One region of the Janthinobacterium svalbardense genome, then DNA from elsewhere that is predicted to be linked to it. Evidence: predicted binding sites of a transcription regulator. Region 1 holds the regulator's gene; each other region holds the start of a gene.
The links. The regulator sigma-54, encoded in region 1, starts transcription at its own class of promoters, with help from an activator protein. The targets are predictions, from matches to a motif close to TGGCANGNAANCTGCTTT.
Positions count from the first base shown of each region.

Region 2: a site for sigma-54 is predicted at 1,772-1,789, ahead of adh (aldehyde dehydrogenase). Genes of this name have one in related genera too.
Region 3: a site for sigma-54 is predicted at 2,759-2,776, ahead of pepA (flocculation-associated PEP-CTERM protein PepA). Genes of this name have one in related genera too.
Region 4: a site for sigma-54 is predicted at 3,790-3,807, ahead of pedF (cytochrome c-550 PedF). Genes of this name have one in related genera too.

Region 1 covers NZ_CP023422.1:844,801-849,889, forward strand. Annotated here, with positions in the region: gene lptB (LPS export ABC transporter ATP-binding protein) at 1-659, shown strand, start outside; gene CNX70_RS03680 (RNA polymerase factor sigma-54) at 664-2,142, shown strand; gene hpf (ribosome hibernation-promoting factor, HPF/YfiA family) at 2,212-2,574, shown strand; gene CNX70_RS03690 (enoyl-CoA hydratase/isomerase family protein) at 2,710-3,795, shown strand; gene rapZ (RNase adapter RapZ) at 3,796-4,659, opposite strand; gene hprK (HPr(Ser) kinase/phosphatase) at 4,776-5,089, opposite strand, start outside.
Region 2 covers NZ_CP023422.1:6,232,341-6,237,429, reverse strand. Annotated here, with positions in the region: gene CNX70_RS27750 (TonB-dependent receptor family protein) at 1-460, opposite strand, end outside; gene CNX70_RS27745 (beta-propeller fold lactonase family protein) at 665-1,621, shown strand; gene adh (aldehyde dehydrogenase) at 1,876-3,396, shown strand; gene CNX70_RS27735 (DUF779 domain-containing protein) at 3,450-3,839, shown strand; gene CNX70_RS27730 (PQQ-dependent methanol/ethanol family dehydrogenase) at 3,905-5,089, shown strand, end outside.
Region 3 covers NZ_CP023422.1:4,568,695-4,573,783, forward strand. Annotated here, with positions in the region: gene CNX70_RS20200 (DEAD/DEAH box helicase) at 1-881, shown strand, start outside; gene CNX70_RS20205 (acyl-CoA thioesterase) at 970-1,428, opposite strand; gene CNX70_RS20210 (hypothetical protein) at 1,556-1,924, opposite strand; gene CNX70_RS28610 (hypothetical protein) at 2,054-2,191, opposite strand; gene CNX70_RS28615 (hypothetical protein) at 2,430-2,603, opposite strand; gene pepA (flocculation-associated PEP-CTERM protein PepA) at 2,852-3,685, shown strand; gene CNX70_RS20220 (nitroreductase family protein) at 3,764-4,885, opposite strand; gene CNX70_RS20225 (ThiF family adenylyltransferase) at 4,882-5,089, opposite strand, start outside.
Region 4 covers NZ_CP023422.1:6,239,279-6,244,367, reverse strand. Annotated here, with positions in the region: tRNA gene CNX70_RS27780 (tRNA-Ala) at 1-71, shown strand, start outside; rRNA gene CNX70_RS27775 (23S ribosomal RNA) at 335-3,224, shown strand; rRNA gene rrf (5S ribosomal RNA) at 3,362-3,474, shown strand; gene pedF (cytochrome c-550 PedF) at 3,843-4,328, shown strand; gene CNX70_RS27755 (substrate-binding periplasmic protein) at 4,354-5,089, shown strand, end outside.

The DNA of each region.
Region 1 (5,089 bases):
AATGCGGCGAAGTGGTGGGTTTGCTGGGCCCGAACGGCGCCGGCAAGACCACCTCGTTCTACATGATCGTCGGTCTGGTGCCGTCCGATGGCGGCACCATCGATATCAGCGGCGTGGATATTTCCCGCCTGCCGATCCACCGCCGCGCGCAGATGGGCCTGTCGTATCTGCCACAGGAAGCGTCCGTCTTCCGCAAGCTGACGGTGGAAGACAATATCCGCGCCGTGCTGGAAATCCAGACCGTCGAAGGCCGTCCCCTGAAGAAGGCCGAGATCGAGGAGCGCCTGGATAAATTGCTGGCCGACTTGCAAATTGAAAAGTTGCGCGAGAACCAGGCGCTGTCCCTGTCGGGCGGCGAGCGGCGCCGTGTGGAAATCGCCCGCGCGCTGGCCACCGACCCGCGTTTCGTGCTGCTCGACGAACCGTTCGCCGGTGTCGACCCCATCGCCGTGATCGAGATCCAGCGCATCGTGCGCTTCTTGAAGGAGCGCAATATCGGCGTGCTGATCACCGACCATAATGTGCGCGAGACGCTGGGTATTTGCGACCGTGCCTACATCATCAACCAGGGCTCGGTGCTGGCGTCGGGACGCCCCGACGACATCATCGCGAACGAGTCGGTACGCCGGGTCTATCTGGGCGAACACTTCCGCATGTGAGCCAATGAAACAATCATTGCAGCTGCGCACTTCGCAGCACCTGGCACTGACGCCGCAGTTGCAGCAATCGATACGCCTGTTGCAATTGTCTACCCTGGAATTACACCAGGAACTAGAGCAACTGCTGACGGACAATCCCTTGCTCGAGCGCCTCGACGATCCGCTCGACCATTCGCTGCGCCTGCTGTCCGACGGGGCCCTGAGTTCCACGGCCGCGCCGGCCGAAGCACCGCCCCAGCCGCCAGGCCAGGATGCGCCCGCGGCGCCGGCCGAAGCAGAAACCTTTGACGGCGAAGCGGGCGACAGCCCGGCCGCCGCGGATGGTGGCGACAGCGACTGGAGCGAGGCGAGCCGGGGCAAGGCGCCCGACGACGAAGATTCGCGTCCGCAATTGGAGGCCCATCACTGCACCCTGCGCGAGCACTTGATGGAGCAGATGCGCGTGACGGTGCTCGAATTGCGCGACCGCGCGCTGGTCGAGCTGATCATCGACGCGCTCGACGACAATGGCTACCTGGAAGAGTCGCTCGACGACATCCTGGCGCGCCTGCCGGAAGAGCTGGAAATCGACGCCGACGAGATGCGTACGGCCTTGTCCCTGCTGCAAAGTTTCGATCCGCCCGGCGTGGGTGCGCGCAACGCGTCCGAATGCCTGGCGCTGCAAATCAAGCGCTTGCCGCACGTCGCCATGGTGACGCGGCGCATGGCCCTCGTCATCGTGGAAAAGCACCTGGCCTGGTTTGCCCAGCGCGATTTCAACAAGCTGAAAAAAGCCCTCGATTGCGACGAGGAAGACTTGCGTGAAGCGCAGACGGTGATTCGCCAGTGCAATCCGCATCCGGGCGCCGTGTTCGCCTCGGATGTGTCCGATTACGTGGTGCCCGATGTCGTCGTCAAGCGCGCGCGCAATGGCTGGCAAGTCACCCTGAACAACGACGTCATGCCGCGCCTGCGCGTCAATGCCATGTACGCCAACTTGCTCAAGCAGGGCAAGGGCGAGGGCGCCATGGGCGCGCAATTGCAGGAAGCCAAGTGGCTGATCAAGAATATGCGCCAGCGTTTCGACACGATCCTGCGTGTGGCGCAGGCGATAGTAGAAAGACAAAAGAACTTTTTCTCGCATGGGGCCGTTGCCATGCGCCCCCTTGTGCTCCGTGAAATAGCTGATACACTGGGTTTACACGAGAGTACTATCTCGCGGGTAACAACCCAAAAGTACATGCTGACCCCGCATGGCATGTTTGAGTTGAAATATTTCTTTGGTAGCCACGTCGCCACCGAAGCGGGGGGCGAAGCATCATCGACGGCGATACGGGCATTGATCGTGCAACTGACAGGAGCAGAAGACCCTAAAAATCCTTTATCCGACAGTAAGATTGCGGACATGCTGGGGGAACAAGGCATGGTGATTGCGCGACGTACTGTTGCCAAATACCGGGAAGCGTTGAAAATTCCGCCAGTGAGCCTGCGTAAGTGTTTGTAAGTTTTTTTCGGTTCCTCTGCGGGCCGGATAGGATGGACCGCACGAACCCGATCATCTTTAGGAGTGTGTATGAATCTCACCATCAGCGGACATCATCTCGAAGTGACACCAGCCATCCGTGAATACGTACAAACGAAGCTGGAGCGCGTGAAACGTCATTTCGATCAAGTTATCGATATCGCCGTGATTCTGACCGTGGATAACCTCAAAGAGAAAGAAAAACGTCAAAAGGCCGAAGTCAACCTGCGTCTGAGTGGCAAAACAGTCTATGTGGAAAGCCTGGCGCACGACCTGTATGCCGCAATCGATACCCTGATCGACAAGCTGGACAGGCAAGTGATGAAGTACAAAACCAAAGTGCAAGGGCACGGTAAAGAGGCGATCAAGCATCTGCCAGACAACTCCGAGGAAGACGCCGTCGTCGCCGTTTAAGGCCACCCGCTTCCAGCAGTTGTGATCAACTAAGGGCGCACATCTTGCGCCCTTTTTTGCGCCCGTACCTGTCGAACGCAATGTTCCCCGCGCAGGCGCTAAAATGTTGGCACTTTCACTTCTTTCCTGCCTGCCATGAGCGACTTCGTCCAGACCTCCATCCGCAACCGCACCGGGCACATCGTGCTCGACCGTCCGAAAGCCTTCAACTCCCTGTCGCTGGAGATGGTGCGCGCCCTGAGTGCCGTCTTGCTGGCCTGGCGCGACGATCCGCAGGTGGACGCCGTCGTGATCCGTTCCAGCAGCGAAAAAGCCCTGTGCGCCGGTGGCGATATCCGTTTCTTTTATGATGCGGGCCTGGCTACGCCGCAAGGCGGCAGTGCATTGCTGGAAGATTTCTTTACGGAAGAATACGCCTTAAATCATGTCATTCATTTCTACCCGAAACCGTATATCGCCGTGATGGATGGCGTGGTCATGGGTGGCGGCATGGGCGTGGCGCAAGCCGGGCCCGGCAATCGCTTGCGCATCGTCACGGGCCGCACGCGCATGGCCATGCCGGAAGTCAATATCGGCTTGTTCCCGGACGTGGGTGGCAGTTATTTTCTGTCCCGCCTGGCCGGCCAGCTGGGCCTGTACCTGGGCTTGACGGGCTTGACGATCAACGCGGCCGATGCCCTGTACACGGGGCTGGCCGATGTCTATCTGCCCGAGGCGCAGATGGGGGCGCTGCTGGCGCTGTTCGAATCGACGCCGGGCGAGGCCTTGCCGGTGGCCATCAAGGCGCTGGCGGCACCGTTCCAGGCCGAGGCGGGGGCTTCTCCTTTGGCCACGGCGCGCGCGGCGCTGGACCGCCATTTCGGCGCCCCTTCCGTGGCCGCCATCATGGCCTCGCTGGCGCAGGACGACAGCGCGTTCGCAGGCAAGGCGCTGGCGGCCATGCGTTTGCGTTCGCCGCTGATGATGTCGGTTACCATGGAATTGCTGCAGCGCGGTGCCCACCTGGGCGTGGCCGACTGCCTGCGCCTGGAGCGCAGCGTGGTGCGCCACAATTTCGCGCATGGCGAAGTGCTGGAAGGCGTGCGCGCGCTGGTGGTCGACAAGGACAATGCGCCACGCTGGAACCCCGCCAGCCTGGACCAGGTCGATGCAGCCATGGTGGCGCGGTTCTTTGCGCCCGTCTGGCCGGCCACGGCGCATCCGCTGCGCCACCTCAACTGATTAAGCGCGCTCGCGGTGGCGCAGCACGACTCTTTCGTTGGGGCCGAAGTATTGCGCCAGCCGTTCCGCCATGTACACGGAGCGGTGCTGGCCGCCCGTGCAACCGAGCGCCACCGTCAGGTAGCTGCGGTTGTCGGATTTGAATGATGGCAACCATTTCTCGATGAAGGCGCGGATGTCGGCCAGCAGTTCCAGCGCGCTCGGTTGCGCGTCGAGGAAGGCGATCACGGGCGCATCGCGTCCGTCGAGCGGACGCAGCGCGAGGTCGTAATAGGGATTCGGCAAGGCCCGCACATCGAAGACGAAATCGGCGTCCAGCGGCACGCCCAGCTTGAAGGCGAACGATTCGAAGAACAGGGTCAGCGGCGCGCGTTCGGAGGCGACGATATCCTTGATCCAGGCGCGCAATTTATTGGCGCTCAGTTCCGAGGTATCGATCACATGGCCCAGCTGTTCGATGGTCGACAGGCGCTCGCGTTCTTCCGAGATGCATTCGATCAGGGTACGGCGGCTGGCGGGGTTCTGGTTCGGACGCAATTCGTGCGACAGCGGATGGCTGCGCCGCGTTTCCGAGAAGCGCGCCACCAGCGAATGCGTGGTGGCCGTGAGGAACATCACCTTGACGTCGTGCCCCTGGTCGCGCAGCAGGGCCACATTGTGCGGCAGGCTGGCCAGCGACTCGGCGCTGCGCGCATCGACGGCGACGGCCAGTTGCGGTGTGCCTTCGTCGAGCAAGGTTTGCACCAGGCTGGGCAGCAAGGCCGGTGGCAGGTTGTCGACACAATAGTAGCCGGTATCTTCCAGCACATTGAGCGCGACGGATTTACCGGAGCCGGATATTCCGGTGATAAGGACGATATGCATACGCCGATCATACAATAAAGATCGGCACTGCGCTCCCAAAGCAATGATCTTTACAGATTATTGCAATTTAGACTGTACTAACGGTTCGCCCATGCATGGGTGAACTCCTTGCAACGCTAGTCGCCACTCATTGCCAACCTCTGCCGTTCCATGAACTCCTGCAAGGTATCGATGCCGCGCAGCTGCAGAATCGTATTGCGCACGGCCGCTTCCAGCAGCACGGCGATGTTGCGGCCGGCGGCGACGGGGATGACGACCTTGCGCACTGGCAAGCCGAGCACGTCTTCCGTGGGGAACAGGAAGGGCAGGCGTTCGACTTCCTCTTCCAGCGCGTTGCGGCGCACCAGGTGCACGATCAGTTTCAAGCGCATCTTGCGGCGCACGGCCGTTTCTCCAAAGATGGCCTTGATGTCGAGCAAGCCCAGGCCCC
Region 2 (5,089 bases), 890 kb from region 1:
AAAACGGTCCGCGCAGCACTTCGATGCGCTCGGCCGTATCGAGGTTGAAGGTGGCGGCCTGGCCTTGGCCGTCGGGCATGCTGGCAGGAATGCCATCGCTGATCAGTTTGACGCCGCGCACGCCGAAGGCCGAGCGGGCGCCGAAGCCGCGCGACGAGATCTGCAAGTCTTGTGCGTAGTTCTGGCGGTTCTGCACAACCAGGCCCGGCACGGCGGCCAGCGCCTCCGACGCGTTGACGCGGATTTGACCATCCTGGATGCGGGCGCTGTCGACCACGTCGATCGAGGCCGGCACTTCCTGGCTGGGGTGGGCGATGCGGCTGCCGCTGACGACCACCGTATCCATGAGTTGCCCGTTGGCCAGATTAGCTGCCTCGGCGGCGAAAACGTGGGGGGCGAGGGTGGCGCTGCCGGCGACAAACAGGCTGGCAATGGTGTTCAAGCGGAAACGATGCTGCATGCGGGTTCTCCAATGTGAATAAAAGCCTGCTTGAGCGCGTGAGCGGCGCAGGTCTGCATAGTTGTATCAAGCAATATGCCTGCCATGTCTCCATTGGTGGGCTGAAATTATACGCGTGTCAGTGGCACGGCGTTTGCATGCAGCAATGTTCAGATGCGCCGATACCGCGCGCTTTCCCCTCGTTTTGCCATTGAAAAGGTGATTATGCCCAACTTCTTCTCGCGCTTGCGCCAGGTGTGCTGGCTGCTGCCTGTGCTTGCCAGCAGCGCTCTCCAGGCCGCTCCTTTTGCCTATGTCCCCAATGAAAAATCGGGCACCCTGAGCGTGATCGACACGGCGACCGACCAGGTGGTGCGCCAGATCGCGGCAGGCAAGCGGCCGCGTGGCATCGCCGCCGACCCCACCGGACGGCAATTGTTTGTCACCGATGCCGCCAGTAGCGCTTTGTTGCTGATCGACAACGCGAGCGGCACGCCCGTGCGCACGGTGGCGCTGGGCAAGTCGCCCGAAGGCGTCAGCGCTTCGCCGGACGGTCGTTACGTGGCCGTGGCCGTCGAGGAAAACAATAGCGTGACCTTGCTCGATGGTCAGACGGGCGTCTTGCTCGCCGATATCAAGGTGCAAGGGCGTAACCCGGAACATGCCGTGTTCAGCCCGGATGGGCGCTGGCTGCTGGTCAGTGCGGAAGAGGCCGAGCAAGTCGATGTCATTGATGTGGCGCAACGCCGCCAGGTTGCTTCCATCGCCGTGGGTCTGCGTCCGCGCGGCATCGGTTTCAGTCCGGACTCCGGCCGCGCCTACGTGGCATGCGAACTGGTCAACGCCGTGTATGTGATCGACATGGCCGCGCGCAAGGCGATCGCCACCATTCCAGCGGGCAAGAATGCCAACGGCATCGCCGTCCACCCTGGCGGCAAGCAGGTGTATGTCTCGAACGGCACGGACGGCACGGTGATGGTGATCGATACGGCCAGCAACAAGGTGACGGCCACCATTGCCGTCGGCAAACGCCCGTGGAACATGGCCATCACGCCAGACGGCAGCAAGCTGTACGTGGCCAATGGCCGCTCGAACAGCGTGTCCGTCATCGACACGGCCAGCGCGCGCAAGGTGGCCGATATTGCCGTAGGTGAATTGCCATGGGGCGTGGTGATCCGCTAAGCAGGCTGGAACAGGTGTTCCAGTCTGGTACACCTGTTCCATTGTGCAGCGGCGATGGCGCGCTACGGCAGCAATCGAACCCGCCGATATGGCCACCATGCCCTTGCAAGAGAGGTAAAACCCGCTAAGTTGGGTAGGGGGACGACGAGCTGGCACGGCATTTGCGGAAGACTCCGTGTACTCACCCCATCTGTACCAGGACGTTTGATTTTAATTAAAGCAATTCCATTCTAATTAACCCGATAGAGGACGACATGAATCTCGCAGACATCAGCAAACTGGGCGTAGCCAATCCCTTCAAACAACGCTATGACAATTACATCGGCGGCAAATTCGTTGCACCAGTAAAAGGTGAATACTTTCCTAACATCACGCCCATCACGGGCTTGCCGTTTTGCGAAATCGCCCGTTCCACGGCGGAAGATGTCGAGTTGGCGCTGGACGCCGCGCATGCCGCCAAGGATGCCTGGGGCAAGACTTCACCTGCCGAGCGCGCCAATATCCTGAACCGCATCGCCGACCGCATCGAACAGAACCTGAGCCTGATCGCCACGGCGGAAACCATCGACAACGGCAAGCCGATCCGTGAAACGATGAATGCCGACATTCCGCTGGCCATCGACCATTTCCGTTACTTCGCCGGCTGCATCCGCGCGCAGGAAGGTTCCGTCGCGCAAATCGACGCGGAAACCTATGCCTATCACTACCATGAGCCGCTGGGTGTCGTGGGCCAGATCATTCCGTGGAATTTCCCGATTCTGATGGCCGTCTGGAAACTGGCGCCAGCCCTGGCCGCCGGCAATTGCGTGGTCTTGAAACCGGCCGAGCAGACCCCCGCCTCCATCATGGTGTTGATCGAGCTGATCGGCGACTTGCTGCCACCGGGCGTGTTGAACATCATCAACGGTTTCGGCCTGGAAGCGGGCAAGCCGTTGGCGTCGAGCAAGCGCATCGCCAAGATCGCCTTTACGGGTGAAACGGGCACGGGCCGCCTGATCATGGGGTATGCCGCGCAAAACCTGATTCCCGTCACCCTGGAGCTGGGCGGCAAGTCGCCAAACATCTTCTTTGAAGATGTGATGGATGCCGATGATGATTATTTCGACAAGTGCCTGGAAGGCTTCACCATGTTTGCGCTGAACCAGGGCGAGGTGTGCACCTGCCCATCGCGCGTGCTGATCCAGGAATCGATTTACGAGAAATTCATCGAACGGGCCTTGAAGCGCGTGGCCGCCATCAAGCAGGGCAATCCGCTCGATGCCAGCACCATGATCGGCGCCCAGGCGTCGCAGGAGCAGCTGGAAAAAATCCTGTCCTACCTCGACATCGGCCGCCAGGAAGGCGCAGAAGTGCTGGCCGGCGGCGAGCGCCATACGCAGGCAGGCGACCTGGAGGGCGGTTACTACGTGCGTCCGACGGTGTTCAAGGGCAACAACAAGATGCGCATCTTCCAGGAAGAGATTTTCGGGCCCGTCGTGTCCGTGACCACCTTCAAGGATGAGGCCGAAGCGCTGGCGATTGCCAACGATACCTTGTACGGCCTGGGTGCCGGCTTGTGGACGCGTGACGGTTCGCGCGCCTTCCGCATGGGACGCGCCATCCAGGCGGGCCGCGTGTGGACCAATTGCTACCACCTGTATCCAGCCCACGCCGCTTTCGGCGGTTACAAGCAATCGGGTATCGGCCGTGAAAACCACAAGATGATGCTCGACCACTATCAGCAAACGAAGAACTTGCTGGTGAGCTATAGCCCGAAAGCCCTGGGCTTCTTCTAAACCGGCAACAGGCGCCGCGCCCTTAGCCGGGGGCGGCGCGCAGAAAGGATGCCATGAGTGCAGCAATTGCCCGGGTGGTCGCCACCGATGCGGCGCTGGAAATGATGGACAAGTTGCGCCAGCGTCACGGCCCGCTGATGTTTTTCCAGTCGGGCGGCTGCTGCGACGGCAGTGCGCCCATGTGTTATGCGCTGGGCGAGTTCGATGTCAGCGATACCGATATCTATCTCGGCAACTTGAATGGCACACCGTTTTACATGGGACTCGAGCAATTCGAGTACTGGGAGCATACCCAGTTGATTATCGATGTGGTCGATGGCAATGGCGGCATGTTTTCACTCGACAACGGCACGGGCAAGCGCTTCCTGACGCGCTCGCGCCTGTTCACCGATGAAGAGTGCGCGCTGTTGCATGCCCAGCCGCATGAGCACCGCAAGACCTGAGCAGTAACACTGAATACATACACATACTAATAAAACAGAGGGAGATGATTGTGCAGAAAAAAATCATGGGGATCGTCGTCGGTTTGGGGTTGGCATCCTTGGCCTCGTTGGTCCAGGCGGCCGACGTGGGCAATGTCACCAATGCCATGCTCGACAACACGGCGAAGAATCCGGCCAGCGTGCTGTCGTTTGGCATGGGCACGCAGGGGCAGCGCTATTCGCCGTTGACGCAGATCAATGACAAGACCGTGGCCAAGCTGGTGCCGGCCTGGTCGTTCTCGTTTGGCGGCGAAAAACAACGGGGCCAGGAATCGCAGCCGCTGATTCATAACGGCAAGATGTTCGTCACGGCATCGTACTCGCGCATCTTTGCTGTCGACTTGAAAACGGGCGCCAAGCTGTGGAAGTATGAGCATCGCTTGCCGGACGGCATCATGCCGTGCTGCGACGTGGTCAACCGCGGTGCCGCCCTGTATGGCAACCTGGTGATTTTCGGCACGCTCGACGCCTACCTGGTGGCGCTGGACCAGAACACGGGCAAGATCGTCTGGAAGGAAAAGGTCGACGATTATGCGGCCGGGTACTCGATGACGGCCGCGCCGCTGATCGCCGAAGGCTTGCTGCTGACGGGCGTGTCGGGTGGCGAATTCGGCATCGTGGGACGGGTCGAAGCGCGCAACCCCATGACGGGCGACCTGGTATGGAGCCGTCCGACAGTAGAGGGGCATATGGGCCACCGCTACGACAAGGACGGCAAGGCCATCGATAACGGCGTATCCGGCACCGTGAACAAAACCTGGCCGGGCGACCTGTGGAAAACGGGTGGCGCCTCGACCTGGATGGGCGGCACCTACGATCCGCAAACCAAGCTGGCCTATTTCGGCACGGGCAACCCGGCGCCATGGAACAGCCATTTGCGTCCCGGCGACAATCTGTATTCCTCGTCCACCGTGGCGCTGGACGTGAAAACGGGTCAGATCAAGTGGGCGTATCAAAACACGCCCAACGATGCCTGGGATTTCGACGGCGCCAATGAGTTCGTCACCTTCGACATGGATGGCAAGCGTTACGGCGGCAAGGCCGACCGCAACGGTTTCTTTTATGTCATCGACGCCAACACGGGCAAGTTGCAGAACGCGTTTCCGTTTGTGAAAAAAATCACCTGGGCCAGCAGCATCGATCTGAAAACGGGACGGCCGAACTACATCGCCGCCGGTCGCCCAGGCGATCCGACCAAGGGAGAAGAAGGC
Region 3 (5,089 bases), 2.6 Mb from region 1:
TGGACGAAGCCGACCGCATGCTGGACATGGGTTTCATCGACGACATCGAAAAAATCGTGGACGCGACGCCAGAAGGCCGTCAAACCATGCTGTTCTCGGCAACGCTGGACGGCGTGGTTGGCAACATGGCCCGCCGCATCACGAAAAACCCGCTGGTCATCCAGATCGCCGGTTCGTCGAACAAGCATGAAAACATCACCCAACGCGTCCACTTCGTCGACGATCTGTCGCACAAGAATCGCCTGCTGGATCACCTGCTGCGCGACGAAACCCTGGACCAGGCTGTTGTGTTTACCGCCACCAAGCGTGACGCCGACACCATCGCCGACCGTCTGAACATCGCCGGCTTCTCGGCTGCCGCCTTGCACGGCGACATGCATCAGGGCGCGCGTAACCGCACCCTGGACGGCATGCGCCGCGGCCAGGTCAAAGTGCTGGTCGCCACCGACGTTGCCGCCCGCGGCATCGACGTACCGACGATCACCCACGTGTTCAACTACGATCTGCCGAAGTTCCCGGAAGACTACGTCCACCGCATCGGCCGTACCGGCCGCGCTGGCCGCAATGGCCTGGCCATCTCGCTGGTGAACCACGCTGAAGGCATGAACGTCAAACGCATCGAACGCTTCACCAAGCAATTGATCCCGGTCAATGTCATCGAAGGTTTCGAGCCTAAGAAAACGGCGTCGGCACCACGTTCGAGCGCCCGTCCAGGCGGCTGGAAACCAGGCGACAACCGTGGCGGCGCGAAGCCAGCGCAACGCACGTTCAGCAAGCCAGGCGCACCACGCAAAGACGGCGCACCTAGCACCGGCGGCGGCTACAAGGGTTCCAACCCGCGCAGCACCGACGGCGCACGCCGCAGCTACGGCGACCGTTAATCACGGCGCCATGCCGCCAGCAGGCGGCAGGCAATAAAAAAACGGCCACCAGATCGCTCTGGTGGCCGTTTTTTCATGTCCGCTGGATTTATTTCTTCGACACCTTCTGGCGCGACAGCTTGCGCAGCTTGGCTTGCTCGAAGCGCACCTGCTGCTCCGGCGTTTCCAGCACCAGCGGCGGCACGGCCACGGGCTTGCGATTGGCGTCCACGGCGACCATCGTGAAATAGCAGCTGTTGGCGTGGCGCACCAGGCGCTGCTGGATGTTTTCCGTCACCACGCGGATGCCCACTTCCATCGAGGTCGTTCCCGTGTAATTGATCGAGGCGAGGAACGTCACCAGCTCCCCCACGTGGATAGGCTGCAGGAACATCACCTGATCCACCGACAGGGTCACCACGTAGCTGCCCGAATAGCGGCTGGCGCAGGCGTAGGCGACGCTATCGAGGTATTTCAGGATGGTGCCGCCGTGCACGTTGCCGGAAAAGTTGGCCATATCGGGCGTCATCAGGACCGTCATCGTCAGTTCGTGGGCCGACCAGTTCATCGCGCTGTCCAAAGTGTTCTCCAAAGGGGAAATAAGAAAAAGAGTGGGATGTGAAAACCGGCCTCAGGGGCCGGTGGCAAAGCGCAGCGTCTATCCCGGCAGGGGGCGTCTTCTGCTGGGATAGGCTCTACAGGCCCAGGGTGTCGATGTCGGCCAGCGAGTCGCGGCCCTTGTCGGAAATGTCGTGCCCCTCGCCTTCCGCGCGTGCCACGATGTGGGCTTTCTTGCCCAGGAAATAGGCCACGTCCGATTCCAGCTTGGTCAGCGGATCGGCGGCGACGGCGCGCAGCCCCATGATGCAGCGGCGCAGGAACAGCAGCTGCTGTGCTTTCTCGGTGATGGATAAACGGCCATCGCGTGCATAGCTGAGCAGCTTCAGGCCGGACAGGCGCTTGGCATTGCGGGCAACGCAAGCACTGGGGCGCTCGGTCTTGATGCCGCGTGCAACTTGCTCCAGCGCGTCATATTCATCGGTTGTTAATTTCTCGTTCTTCATTACTTTTCCATAAAAGGCCAGGTGTTCGGCCCCCATGGTACGCGCCCCGCTGCGCATCGGCAACAGGCAACGTGAATCTAGCGCCGCCCGCCAGCCGGCCAGGCGGCGGAAACACGGGCGTGATGAGCGTTATTTATAGCTGCGCAGCAGCAGCCATGCCAGTCCGCAACCAGCCACGGCGCCCGCCAGCGCCAGCGCTGCGAGGTTTTTGCTGGTCATCACAGGGCGCCGGCCCAGGTAGATTTTGTTATGCAAGGAATTGCCCATGATGGTCTCCTGTACAAGAATTTTTATGATGTCTCATTATAAGAACAGAATCGTGACGGCCGCATGACACACAGCAGTTAGCGCTTGATTTGTATCCACTCGGCAACGTTTATTGGTATTTTTGTTGTTTAATTGGCGTAGCGATCCCGCCGCCCGCGCAATCCATTTCCGGTCAGAAATAAACAGCGCGCGGCAGTGGCATCGCCGCTCAGGTGCGCTCAGGCGTGCGACGACTTGGTTAGCCCATCCTGACGGGCGGCGGCGGTGGCGTCGGTTCCTCGACAGGCACGGGCTCCGTGTGCGGCGGCTTTTCCGGCGGCGGCATCAAAGGATCGCCTTCGGGTGGCGGCGGGATATCCGGTTCAGGCGTGCTATGCCCACGCAGCGCTGCATGACGGGATGGTAGTTGCATGGTGACCTCCTTTGCCCCACTCTAGCCGATGACAGGAAAAACTGGCGCCCGCGAGCCGCGCCATAGGCCGGCTAAAACGTCGATTTTTTTTACACAAGCACGAAAAATGGCATCCCTGTTTTTATAAGCTGTTGAATTCAAATACAAATATTACATGGTACGAATTCTGCTTCAAGGGCGTATGAGGTTATCTGAGGCAGCCGCCACAGTGACCTGGTCCGATCAACCCTCACGCTGAAGGAAATGCCATGAAACCGCTGTCTTCATTCCTGCGTTTCGCTATCTCCGCGGCCGCCATCGGCGCCGCGCTGATCAGTGCTCCCGCATTCGCTGGTCCCTTGTTTACCGTCAATGAAGGTTCCGTCCCCGGCACAGCAGCCAATCTGGTGGTGGCCGACCGCATCAGCTTTGAATATCACGCGCGCGTCGAACAAACCATCGTTGGCGGCTTGGGTGGCGGCAACGATCCCTTCACTCAAACAGGCTTTCTGACCAAGGCCGCTTTCGGCAGTCCCACCGGCGGCAGCGTGCCATCGCAACTGAACGCCCTGAATGGCTATGGCATCTATGGCCTGTTCAGCATCACCGGTCAGTCCGATACGCTGGCGGGCGGGATCCACGCTACATTTCAAACCCTGACCATGACCTTGTACATCGACCCCAACCAGGACACGTCACTGTCGGTCAGTAACGTTGCAGGCTCGCCGGTGAATGTGGGTGGTGCCGCCGGGGATGACTTTGCGATCGTGACCTACACGCTCGACGTGGGCGAAGCACACATTTTCGCCGGCCTGGCCCAGGGCGACTTCAAAGCCTTGCTTAACGCCACATTGACACCGCAAGGACAGTTGTTCTTCGTCAACCCCAACCCGTTTTTCCCGCTGGAGTCCCTCAGCGGGAATACCAACAGCTTCATCGGCGGCAGCCTGACCGACAGTTTCGTCGCGATGGCCGACGGTGGCGGCCTGGAATTATTCCAGGCAGCTGTACCTGAACCAGGCACCATCGCCCTGCTCGGTATCGGCCTGTTTGGCCTGGGCATGACTGCGCGCCGCCAGCAACGCGGGCAGCGCCAGGCTTGACATGCGATCATCCCGTCTGAAAGCCGCTGATGTCCTCAGCGGCTTTTTTCGCTGCGGCAGCCGGCAAGCCCATGCCGTTCACGCAAGCGTCCTCCCGTTGACCGGTGCCACCAGCAAGTCTTGCAACGGCCGGCGCAAGGAGCGCGCCTGCGCCGCCTGGCCGGCGCCGATGCGGCCAAGGAACACGGCCCGATCAAACGCCACCGCACCCAGCACGGCCTGGCATTGCAGCGCCAGTTCCTGCGCCAGCTCCAGCATGCCGTCGGTGCGCGAAAAGGCCCGCCGTTCGCGCACATAACGGGCGAAGATCAGCGGCGTCAGTTCCGGCTGTAACTGCAGGCCCAGCTGCGTAGCCGTCAGCCAGAAGCGCTGCATGGCCCTGCCCGCCGCCACGTAATCGTCGATGTGACGCGGCGGCACCTCGGCCAGCAGCACGAAATGCGCAGCGCAATACAGGCCCGGCAGCAAGTCCATCTGCAACCGGGGCGCGACGGTGCCAGCCAGCCAGGTGTTGAAAAAATCCACGCGGCGCCAGCTGTGCATGACCCAGCGCATCAGCCGCGCCGTCATCGGGTCGACACCGAGCGCCTGCTCCGGGATGCGGTCGGCGCTGAAGCGCGCGCCCCATTCGATGACGTCGCGGTGCACCTTGTGCGCTTCGGGCATGGTCAGGCGCAGCTTCGCATTGTCGAACATCAGGCGCGCGCAGGCCAGGCGCATGCGCCAGCCTTCGAACCACTGCACGCTGTAGCCGGGCGGCAAGCTGGCCGCCAGCGCCGCTTTTTCACTGGCGCGCAGGCGGCGCGTGCTCAGCCGTCGCCGCTGCACGCTGCGCTGCGGCAGGAAGGCCGCCAGCGGGTCGGGCAGCATGCCGGGACTAGCAACAAAGTGCACATCAAACGTGGGCAAGGTGTCGGGCAAGCCGCCGTGCCGTCGCGCTTCCATGCGCAAGCCATGGCTGCTGGCCGCCAGCGCCATACTTTCGAGCAAGGCACCCAGCGACAGCTGGCTGGGATGGCCGTCGAGGTCGTACACGCAGTGGCTGCGCGTATCGAAGCCATGCACGACGACATGGCGCGGATCCACGACTTCAAAGCGCCACGGCTGCGTATTGTCGCCGCTGGGTGCCCAGCGCGCCAGGTCGAGGATGTTTTCCAGCACAGAATCGATCTGCGCGATCAGCGGTGCTTGTGCCATCATGCCCCCTGCGCCGCGCGCCGCCGCTTGATGATGGCCATCGTCAGGCGTTGCAGCGGATGACGGTTGCCACCGGGACGCCAGGTACGCACGAGCTTGTTGCGGTAGGCGTCGAAATGCATGCCGTGCGGCGCCGCCATCACCTTGCCGCGCTTCAAGAGTATTTTCAGCGCCTCGGTGGCGGCCGCGCCTGCGCACAGCTGGCAA
Region 4 (5,089 bases), 880 kb from region 1:
ATTAGCTCAGCTGGGAGAGCACCTGCTTTGCAAGCAGGGGGTCGTCGGTTCGATCCCGTCATCCTCCACCACGTTTTACTCGAAAGTACAAATGTAAGCCACGCTACCTTGGTGCTGGGTTTAGATTTGATCTTTTAGCGATCAAAGCTGTTTCGTTCTTTAACAATCTGGAAGAAGTAAAGATTATTTATTGATCAAGTCTATGCGTGCAGCAATGCATGAGGCGACTTGATGGGTAATGATTGTATGTATCAACAAACAAGCAACAACGTTGTACTTTCTTATCCCTGTAGCGCTCTTTCATTATGTAAATGATGAGAGGCTAACGTTATAGGGACAAGCGAATAAGTGCACATGGTGGATGCCTTGGCGATTACAGGCGATGAAGGACGTAGTAGCTTGCGATAAGCTGCGGGGAGTGAGCAAACACACTTTGATCCGCAGATTTCCGAATGGGGCAACCCACCCTTTTAGGGTATTGCATACTGAATACATAGGTATGCAAGGCGAACGCGGCGAACTGAAACATCTAAGTAGCTGCAGGAAAAGAAATCAACCGAGATTCCCAAAGTAGCGGCGAGCGAAATGGGAAGAGCCTGTACGTGATAGTCGGACCGATAACAGAATCCCCTGGAAATGGGAGCCATAGTGGGTGATAGCCCCGTATGTGAAATTGGACCGGTGATACTAAGCGTACGACAAGTAGGGCGGGACACGTGACATCCTGTCTGAATATGGGGGGACCATCCTCCAAGGCTAAATACTCGTAATCGACCGATAGTGAACCAGTACCGTGAGGGAAAGGCGAAAAGAACCCCGGAAGGGGAGTGAAATAGATCCTGAAACCGTGTGCATACAAACAGTAGGAGCGGACTTGTTCCGTGACTGCGTACCTTTTGTATAATGGGTCAGCGACTTACATTCAGTGGCAAGGTTAACCGCATAGGGAAGCCGTAGAGAAATCGAGTCCGAATAGGGCGATCAGTCGCTGGGTGTAGACCCGAAACCAAGTGATCTACTCATGGCCAGGATGAAGGTGCGGTAACACGCCCTGGAGGTCCGAACCCACTAATGTTGAAAAATTAGGGGATGAGCTGTGGGTAGGGGTGAAAGGCTAAACAAACTTGGAAATAGCTGGTTCTCTCCGAAAACTATTTAGGTAGTGCCTCAAGTATCACCATCGGGGGTAGAGCACTGTTATGGCTAGGGGGTCATTGCGACTTACCAAACCATTGCAAACTCCGAATACCGATGAGTGCGAGCTTGGGAGACAGACGTCGGGTGCTAACGTCCGGCGTCAAGAGGGAAACAACCCAGACCGCCAGCTAAGGTCCCAAAGATTGGCTAAGTGGAAAACGAAGTGGGAAGGCTAAAACAGTCAGGATGTTGGCTTAGAAGCAGCCATCATTTAAAGAAAGCGTAATAGCTCACTGATCGAGTCGTCCTGCGCGGAAGATGTAACGGGGCTAAGCCAGTCACCGAAGCTGCGGATATTGTTCTGTGATTTATCACAGATATATATGGTAGGAGAGCGTTCTGTAAGCCTGCGAAGGTGTCTTGTAAAGGATGCTGGAGGTATCAGAAGTGCGAATGCTGACATGAGTAGCGATAATGGGGGTGAAAAGCCTCCACGCCGTAAGCCCAAGGTTTCCTGTTCAACGTTCATCGGAGCAGGGTGAGTCGGCCCCTAAGGCGAGGCAGAGATGCGTAGCTGATGGGAAGCAGGTTAATATTCCTGCACCGTCGTATGATGCGATGGGGGGACGGATCGCGGAAGGTTGTCCAACTGTTGGAATAGTTGGTTTTTGGCTCATAGAAGGCACTTAGGCAAATCCGGGTGCGCAATTCAAGGGGTTGAGACGAGTGCACTTGTGCACGAAGCAATCGGAAGTGGTTCCAAGAAAAGCCTCTAAGCTTCAGTCATACGAGACCGTACCGCAAACCGACACAGGTGGGCGAGATGAGTATTCTAAGGCGCTTGAGAGAACTCGGGAGAAGGAACTCGGCAAATTGGTACCGTAACTTCGGGAAAAGGTACGCCCCGGTAGCTTGATTGGTTTACTCCATGAGGGTGAAAGGGTTGCAATAAACTGGTGGCTGCGACTGTTTAATAAAAACACAGCACTCTGCAAACACGAAAGTGGACGTATAGGGTGTGACGCCTGCCCGGTGCTGGAAGATTAAATGATGGGGTGCAAGCTCTTGATTGAAGTCCCAGTAAACGGCGGCCGTAACTATAACGGTCCTAAGGTAGCGAAATTCCTTGTCGGGTAAGTTCCGACCTGCACGAATGGCGTAACGATGGCCACACTGTCTCCTCCCGAGACTCAGCGAAGTTGAAATGTTTGTGATGATGCAATCTACCCGCGGCTAGACGGAAAGACCCCATGAACCTTTACTGTAGCTTTGCATTGGACTTTGAACCAATCTGTGTAGGATAGGTGGGAGGCTTTGAAGCGGGGACGCTAGTTCTCGTGGAGCCAACCTTGAAATACCACCCTGGTTTGTTTGAGGTTCTAACCTTGGTCCGTTATCCGGATCGGGGACAGTGCATGGTAGGCAGTTTGACTGGGGCGGTCTCCTCCTAAAGTGTAACGGAGGAGTTCGAAGGTACGCTAGATACGGTCGGACATCGTGTTGATAGTGCAATGGCATAAGCGTGCTTAACTGCGAGACTGACAAGTCGAGCAGGTACGAAAGTAGGACATAGTGATCCGGTGGTTCTGTATGGAAGGGCCATCGCTCAACGGATAAAAGGTACTCTGGGGATAACAGGCTGATTCCTCCCAAGAGTTCATATCGACGGGGGAGTTTGGCACCTCGATGTCGGCTCATCACATCCTGGGGCTGTAGCCGGTCCCAAGGGTATGGCTGTTCGCCATTTAAAGTGGTACGTGAGCTGGGTTTAAAACGTCGTGAGACAGTTTGGTCCCTATCTGCCGTGGGCGTTGGAAATTTGAAGGGGGCTGCTCCTAGTACGAGAGGACCGGAGTGGACGTATCTCTGGTGTACCGGTTGTCACGCCAGTGGCATTGCCGGGTAGCTAAATACGGAAGAGATAACCGCTGAAAGCATCTAAGCGGGAAACTTGCCTTGAGATGAGATTTCCCAGAGCCTTGAGCTCTTTGAAGGGTCGTTCGAGACCAGGACGTTGATAGGCTGGGTGTGGAAGTGCAGTAATGCATTAAGCTAACCAGTACTAATTGCCCGTACGGCTTGTCCCTATAACCTTAGCAGGTACAGAGGATAAGACGGTACAACGTTGTGCGTTTGTTGATACTACGATTCATTACCCAATCTTTGCTTCTTCCAGATTCAGGCTTTGTCGCTCCACTGAGGACAAATGCCAGTACAAGTTATGCCTGATGACCATAGCAAGTTGGTCCCACCCCTTCCCATCCCGAACAGGACCGTGAAACAACTTTGCGCCGATGATAGTGCTGCAACCAGTGTGAAAGTAGGTTATCGTCAGGCTTGTTATTTGGTGAAACAGCCCCCGGCTGTTTCTCCTTGAGAAAAACCCGATCAGCAATGGTCGGGTTTTTTTTCGTCTGGATATTTGCCGGGGCCTGGGTCTGCCCCCGGTGTCGCCGGTGCCGCGCAAAGGAATTTCTTGAGCCTGTCCGCATCATTCGGGTTGGCTTTCGCGGCACGCGAGACGGCATACAGCGTGCGGCCTGCACCGGACATGCTGTTCGACGCCGCCGCCTGACGCGCGCGGTAACACAAATAGGTGTTGCAGCTGTTCCAAATTGATACATGGGCGGCCGGATGTGGGGCATGTAGGCATGGCATGGCATTTGCTCTTCTTGGATATTCACTAAAAAACCAAGGAGACCAGCATGACCTATTCCATTCGCACCCTGCTCGGCGTGGCAGCCGCCGGCGCCGTCGCCCTCACTTCCCTGTTGACCTTGCCGCATGCCTATGCGCACGGCAATGTCACGCCGCAAGGCGTCGACACCACGGGCTTGCCCAAGGTGGGCGACAAGTGGCTCGAGCAAAACCCGTATCGGGGCAACAAGCTGGCCCTGACGGTGGGCACTTCCGCTTACAACCAGAATTGCGCGCGTTGCCACGGCATCGAAGCCATCTCGGGCGGTATTGCGCCGGACTTGCGCCAGCTCGATCGCGATTGCTTCGGCATCAAAAATGAGACAAAGAAACAAGCTTGCTACAAGGAAACTGACAATTATTTCCTGGCGACCATCCGCCACGGTAAAGTACGCAATGGCGCCGTGTACATGCCGCCGTTCGAGGGCGTGTTCAACCAGGAAGCCATGTGGGCCATCAAGACCTATCTGGAAACCCGCCGCGAAGCCAACTAAGTCGAACTGATCAAGAAGGAGTCCCATGCGTTCATTCCAACTCCCGGGCGCGCGCGCGATGATCTCGCTCGCTTGCCTGGCGCTGTGCGCAGCCGCGCCGGCGCGTGCCGACTGGCAGAAAGTGCAGCAGTCGGGCAGCCTGAAAGTGGCTGTGTATAACGAGTTCGCGCCGTTTTCCGACAAGGGGGCGGGCATCGATATCGATATTGCCGAAGCGCTAGCCAAAAAGCTGGGTTTGAAACTGAGCTTGCTGCCATTTCCCGCCGGCGAAAACCTGAACGACGATTTGCGCAATATGGTGTGGAAGGGCCATTACCTCGGTTATGGTCCCGCCGACGTGATGCTGCATGTGCCAGTCGACAAGAAGTTGATGGCCGATAACGACAAGGTCGAGATCTTTGCGCCGTACTACGTGGAAACGGTGCGCCTGGCGCGCAGCGCGCAAGCTGTGCCGCAATTCGATGGCGTCGCTTCGCTGGCCGGCAAGCGCATCGGCGTGGAAAAGGTCTCGATCGCGGCCATGCTGATGCTGGGTGAAGACAATGGCAAGTACCGTGACGACGTGCGTATCTTCGACACGGCGGCCGAAGCCTTGCAGCAATTGCAGGCGGGCAAGCTCGACGCCGTGCTGGCGAATCGTTCGGAAATCGAATCGGTGCTGAAAAGTGATCGCGCTTTCCCCTTGAGCGAAGTGGCGTTCGCCCGCTTGCCGCGTGCCGGCTGGGCCGTGGGCCTGGCCGTCAGCCGCCAGCAGCTAGACG